DNA from 3 places in the Mesobacillus sp. ABV4_180 genome. Region 1 is predicted to be linked to each of the others. Evidence: predicted binding sites of a transcription regulator. Region 1 holds the regulator's gene; each other region holds the start of a gene.
The links. Region 1 encodes LexA, which represses DNA repair genes until DNA is damaged. Its sites were predicted from a motif close to CGAACATATGTTCG; they were not measured.
Positions count from the first base shown of each region.

Region 2: the regulator LexA is predicted to act here: its motif matches at 1,083-1,096, upstream of ACXAEA_RS08560 (DNA polymerase IV).
Region 3: the regulator LexA is predicted to act here: its motif matches at 1,057-1,070, upstream of addB (helicase-exonuclease AddAB subunit AddB).

Region 1 is NZ_JBSWTJ010000001.1:2,865,836-2,868,110, reverse strand. Features, by position in the region: gene ACXAEA_RS14760 (hypothetical protein) at 11-247, opposite strand; gene ACXAEA_RS14755 (DUF3934 family protein) at 457-615, shown strand; gene lexA (transcriptional repressor LexA) at 685-1,308, opposite strand; gene yneA (cell division suppressor protein YneA) at 1,463-1,777, shown strand; gene ACXAEA_RS14740 (YneB family resolvase-like protein) at 1,804-2,275, shown strand, end outside.
Region 2 is NZ_JBSWTJ010000001.1:1,712,882-1,715,156, reverse strand. Features, by position in the region: gene ACXAEA_RS08560 (DNA polymerase IV) at 1-1,069, opposite strand, end outside; gene ACXAEA_RS08555 (methyl-accepting chemotaxis protein) at 1,285-2,275, shown strand, end outside.
Region 3 is NZ_JBSWTJ010000001.1:3,474,784-3,477,058, forward strand. Features, by position in the region: gene addB (helicase-exonuclease AddAB subunit AddB) at 1-954, opposite strand, end outside; gene ACXAEA_RS17770 (MFS transporter) at 1,193-2,275, shown strand, end outside.

The DNA of each region.
Region 1 (2,275 bases):
TACTTTCAAATTAGAAACCGCAGCCGCATCTCCGGTGGCGCCTTCTGTCCCTGTCATCATCGCGATCATCACGGGCACCTGCAACTAAATCATTGATCAAGCAACGGCGAACTGCACGGCAAAGATCATCAAAATCAACAGTAGCCCGGACTCTATCCCGATCGCGGTCTCGATCCCGATCCCGATCTCGATCCCTGCTAGGGAAAAAGATGCCCGCTACATCATTGTTATTTCGATTGCATCCCATTTGTATCAACTCCTTCCCTTGTCAACTGGTGGTACACAATATCTTATGTGCAAGGGGACAAGATGATAGGGTAGGAACCTAAATATACAATAAATGTGCTGTTCTCATAGTTAGGTAAATGTTTTTTGCACAATAATTGAATATTGCTTTAGGTTAAGCACCAAGAATAATGGTAAAAATTAAAACAGAAAAACATTGGAGATGATTTAATGAGTAAAGCAAAGAGTAAGGGCGGGACTGGAAGAGGCACTGGCAAAAAAGGCTGGAACCGCTGGCAGTCGAGCGCGAATAAAGCAAAAAGTGCCAAACCATATAAAAGTAAAGGTGTTAAGCATAAAAAGGATTCAAATGCAGCGAGCGAGAGCTAGTGTTCAGGTTTTTACCGCCAATAAGAGTTTCATAGAATGTAAAAAAGCAAGCGGAGGCCGCTTGCTTTTTTAGTGCATATGACGGTAAACACCAATGACTTTTCCAAGGATGGAAACATTGCGAAGGATAATGGGATCCATCGTTGAATTTTCCGGCTGCAATCTGAAGTAGTCCTTTTCCTTAAAGAAGCGTTTTACAGTTGCTTCATCATCTTCTGTCATCGCTACAACGATATCTCCGTTGTTCGCAGTTTTCTGCTGCTTCACGATTACGTAATCACCATCAAGGATTCCGGCTTCAATCATACTGTCTCCCATAATTTCAAGCATGAAAACTTGCTCATCATGTGGAACAAGACGGTCAGGAAGAGGGAAGTACTCCTCTACATTTTCAATTGCCGTGATTGGCATACCGGCAGTTACCTTACCGACCACAGGTACGTTCACTACATTATATTTAGGGATTCGGCTATCCTCTTCGATATCCAAAATTTCTATTGCACGCGGCTTAGTTGGGTCACGGCGGATCAAACCTTTGCTTTCGAGCCTTGCCAGATGGCCATGGACTGTGGAACTTGAGGCTAGCCCGACCGCTTCGCCGATTTCGCGTACGGATGGTGGATACCCTTTTTTCTTGACTTCACCTTTTATGAATTCAAAAATATCTTGCTGCCGTTTTGATAATTTTGTCATATTCACGCACCTCGTATAATTTCTTGTCCTTATTATACCATGTCCATCTCACGGATACAAACATAAGTTCGAATTTTGAGTTGACACAAAACAAATGTTCGATTTATAATAAAAACAAATAAAGCGAACATATATTCGTTAAGAGGTGCTGGATATGAAGAAACTATGGGAAAACTATTCTTTCGCAATTATACTGCTTGCTGTCAGCTTGATTTTTTCACTTGTTGCTAAGTTCCATTTAAATAACGAGGATGCATACATTACTGTTACTATAGAAGAAGGGCAATCTTTATGGGAGCTTGCAGAAACTTTTGCTCATGATCATAATCTATCGGAGAATGAGTTCGTCAGCTGGGTAGAGAAGGAAAACGGGATTGCCGGACAAATGATCCATCCTGGTGATGAACTTGTCATCCCTGTCATGGCTGAACATTTTGAACCTACACAGATTGCCGGAGCTGAAAGATAAATAGTAATTAGAAATAAGGTGACAACATGAAAGCAATTATATATTGCCGGGTTAGCACAACAAAGGAAACACAAGAGACATCGCTCGCCAGGCAGGAGGAAGAATTGCTTCGTCTGGCAGGAGAGTATGGATTCGAAGTAGCAGGCATCATTAAGGAACAGGCTAGTGGTTATGACCTTGATAGGGAAGGCATCTTGGAGTTGCTGGAACTGATTAAGGACAAGACCATCGGTGCCCTGCTCATCCAGGATGAGACACGTCTTGGAAGAGGAAATGCGAAGGTCGCGATCCTTCACTGTATTTTGAAAGAGCATGTTAAGTTATACAGCATATCACACCATGGGGAACTGCAGCTTTCTGATTCGGATTCCATGGTGCTGCAGATTGTCAGCATGGTTGAGGAATATCAACGAAAGATCCACAACATTAAAATAAAGCGCGGAATGAAACGGGCGATTGATCAAGGATACAAGCCTCAGCGGAATTTGAAAAACCAAG
Region 2 (2,275 bases), 1.2 Mb from region 1:
TGACGGCTTTATCAGCTTCAAGGAGATCTGTTCCCGTTATCCCCAGGAGTCTGACAGAATCACCATTCCAATGCTTCAAAAAAAGCGCCTTGGCTGCCGATGCAATCTCCTCCTGCTTAGAAACAGGGTTTTGCAGCTTCTGGCTTCTCGTGATTGTTTTCCGATCTTTAAAACGAATCATCACACTTAGGCTGGAAGCGACAGCTTCTTTCCTTTTCATCCTGGCTGCGACTTGCTCAGAAAGCTTATCCAGCACTTTGAGCAGCTCATGCTGATTTGATATATCTCTCGGAAGTGTGGTTGAATTCCCGATACTTTTAAAGTCATAAACGGACTCTGGATCGACATGACGATCATCCAGTCCATTTGCGCGATCCTTTAATCTGATGCCATTGATGCCCAGCAGAGCTTTCAGCTGGATTTCATTTGCTTTTGCCAGCCCGCCAATCGTTTCGATTCCAATACTTTTTAGTTTATCCGCCGTTTTCGTTCCTACTCCATGCATTTCCCCTACCTCAAGCGGCCAGATGATGCCCGAAATGTCTCGTTTTCTTAAAACTGTTATCCCCATAGGTTTTTTCATATCTGATGCAGTCTTTGCAAGGAATTTGTTCGGCGCAACGCCAATGCTGCATGGCAAATCAAGCTGTTCAAGAAGCCTCTTTTGGATGCTTTCCGCAATCTCCAATGGCGCCCCTATATCGGAGCAATCCGTAATATCCATATAACCTTCATCAATTGACACCGGCTCAACCAGCTCGGTGTACTGACGCAAAAGATCGAACATGGCTGTGGATGCTGTTCGGTACCGGTCGAAGTTAGGCTTCCTGATGATTAAATCGGGACAAAGTTTCTTCGCCTCCCATAATGGCATAGTCGTCCGCACTCCAAATTTCCTCGCTTCATAGCTGCAAGTGACGATGATTCCCCGCCGTTCTTCCGGATTTCCAGCAATTGCTAGCGGTTTTCCCTTGAGCTCTGGGTCATAAGCCATTTCAACTGATGCATAAAAACTATTCATATCTACATGCAGGATGATCCTGCCCTTTTTAGGATACATTTCTTTCATTACAAACACTTCCCAAATATACGTTCTCCTCTAGTTTATCAAAAATAGACTAAAGATACCCTTCGATTTACTCCACATCTGCAAGAATTAGTGGAGTTCTATGTTTTTGTGAATTTTATGTGAAGGATTGAGATTGAAAGTTAAAATTTTTGTATCAAAAGCCGATAAATATACATAGGGTTATCGTTATCATTTCAGAATACGGGGGAAATTTTATGCAGCATTGGTCTATTGGAAGGAAATATGCAAACGTTTTCGCAATCATTATGATCATTTTTTTAGGAAGCTTTGTCTATTTATCGACAGTATTAAACAACCTTCAGGGAGCTATTGATCTGGCAGAGGAAAAAAGTGATTATGCAATCATGATCAGTGATATGGGCGCTACTTTCCGCCAGAAATATATTATTATCACGGATTACATTACCGAACCAAAACCAGAACTCCTCTCGCTCTATAAAAAAGAAGCTGAACAATTCAATGCTTCGGCAGCCAAATTAAAGGCGAATGTGAACACTGAAGAAGAGAAAACTTTATATGATGCAATTGTCAATACCGATAAGCACATGGACAAAGTCTGGGAGGACGAAATCTTAAAGACTGTAGAGCAATTCAAACAAAACGGGGAACAGGTTGATATTTTTACTCAGATCAGCCTGGCAAACAAGGCCGAAACCATCCGTGATATGAATATTGATAAATTGAATTCACTAAGGACTATTATCCTTGATGACAGAACAAAGATCATGAAAGAGACCCATTCATCCATAGCATCGATGATCATGAACACATTCATCATCATGATCCTGGCTTTCATTATCTCCGCTGTAGCATTGTACTTTGTCTCAAGGAATATCAGCAGGAATCTCAGGAATGTCGTTGACTATTGTAAAAAGCTCGGTGCTGGGGAATTGAACGTAAAGGCACTGGAAGCGAAAAGCAAGGATGAAGTTGGCCAGATCATTGTCGCAATGAACCACTTATCTGGGAACCTGAAAACATCAATCTCCAGCATCCTTGCTTCATCTGACCAGGTCCGTGAGTTATCCAGGAATCTAAGACTGAATGCGGAAGCTACGACAGAAGCGAACAATGAAATCACAACATCCATCATGCAGGTTGCATCTGCCTCTGATGAGCAAGTTAAGATTTCAGAACGGACTAATGAAGCAGTCGAAAATGTGTCTTATCAATTGAAAGAAGTAA
Region 3 (2,275 bases), 610 kb from region 1:
TTCCGCACGCTTGTTTGCCGCCTGGGCAATATGGATCGCAGCCTCCCCGTGATATCTTGCAGCCGGCCTGGAATCGAATTCCCTTTCAAGATGCTTCAGTGATTCATCCTGCCATCGCATCTGCTCTGTTAAAACGACCTCTTCCTCCAGCTCATACCTCTTCGTCCTGATCATCTCATGAAGAGTCTGGCATGTTTCACCCGTCACCCTGAACAAATGAAGCTCATCAGGCTGTTCATCTTTGTAATCCTTGTCAACCGGCAGTGCAATCGTCACTCTTTTACAATTGCCAATCAATTGGTCAATGATCATCATTTCAAGGGGAGTGAAGCTGTAAAAGCCATCTATATACACTTCGGCATTTTTCAGGTATTCCGATGCCGGCACTTTTTCTGCAAGCAGTTTGAAATAATCCTCTGAATCGATGTATTTTCCGAACAGCTCATCTTCAAACTGGCGGTAAACGAGCTCCAGGTCATGGAGTTTATCTTTAAGTGCCTTATTACCTACTGGGCTTCCTTGCATTTTTTCTGTAATCTCATCAGGATTGATCGCATATCGCTTGAACTCAATCAGCATCTGCTCCATCTGCAGGACAAAGCCGTTTTTATCCGCGGCTTTTTGGAAGATTTTCAGTTCATCCTTTTTGTCTTCAATGATTTTTCGGATCATCATGCTGATTCCGACACTATCCAAATGATGACGGGTATATCCTCCGGTTTCCTGAAGGACTCTCCAGGCAAGGCGCGGAAAGCTGTAAACCTGCGCTCTGATCATTCCCCCGAGCTCAGGGTCAGTGGATAATCTGTATTCAGACAGGAATGACATTTGTTCAGGTACAAGATAAATCACCGGGTCGCCCTGCGGGTCGGCAATGAGCCTGTCCTTTATTTCCTTAATGATCAGCTCGGTTTTTCCGCTTCCCGAGCGCCCCAGTACCAAACGTACAGACATCTGACTTCCCCTTTCTCTCTTTTAAAATTAGGATCTCTTATGTTTAATAATACCATCTAAAAATCGAAAAAAGGCGCTCCATTTCCATGCGCCTTCTGATGCCAAACAATTGTTCTGTATGTAATCCATTATACCTTTTTTACCACCTATTTTGGAAGCAAAGAGGCCGTTAATTTTTCCCAAAACAACCTGCAAAATGCTGGGCAGCAGCATATGTTGTGAATGGCAGGTGATAAACATGAACTCCTTGACCTTTTTTCAAAAGGCTTCTATCCTACTAACACTATGTGCGATTATGGTCGCGAGCAATATTTATACGCTGATTCCCATCTATTCTGTGCTTGCGGAAAACCTGGCAATCGCCGAATCACAAGTCGTTCTCGCCAGCGGTCTGTTTACCTTTTTCTATGCCTGTGGGCTGCTGTCATTCGGTCCTGTTTCCGATTATACGGGCCGGCGGAAAATCCTTGTATTTGGATTATTGGCGTCCGCGCTGACGACATTGGCTGTTGCTTTTTCCGAAGGGGCGCTGAGCCTGTGGTTCGCCCGTTCATTTCAGGGGCTGACACTGGCTACCTTTGCTTCAGTGGCCTTTGCCTACTCCTACGATTTATTTACATTCCGCCAACGTACCATCCTGGTAGTACTGATCAACACCGGGTTTTTGATTGCCGGAATTTTTGGCCAGGTTGCCAGTGCCTTCATTGCCGGACTGTTTTCCTGGAACAGTGTTTTCTTGTTTTTCTCAGCTGTTTATTTTTTTCTGTTTGCTGCCGCCTTTTTCCTGCTAAAAGAATCCCCAGCTCCAGCCGTTGAGAGCAAACCATTGTGGAAAATCTTCTTACAATTGTTAAAAGATCCGCGGCTGATGAAATGCTATATCATTTCTTTTTCACTGCTCTTCGCAATCATTGCATTTTATGATGCGATTGGCCGTTTTTTTGCCGGACCTGCGTCAGATTTGCTGATGATTCGGCTTGATGGGTTGATTGGCGCTGCCTTATCGCTTTTCACCGGAAAATTGATGGAAAAATGGGGTGAACTGCGGACATTGATCTTCGGGCTTGCGATTGGTTCTGCAAGTGCCTTCGGGCTGCTCTTTTTTCATTCAACTGGAGCATTAATCATTCTCTCGATATTTTTTGTTTCATCCATTTCACTCGTCATCCCGACTGTCATCACTTTGATCGGTTCCTATGGAAGCTGCCAGCGCGCCAAAGCACTCTCCCTGTATTCATTCGTTCTTCTGACCGGTGCAAGCCTCGCACCTCCAGCAGCTGCTGTTCTGCCCTTCAAAGGAGTCATGCTCCTGTTGGCGATG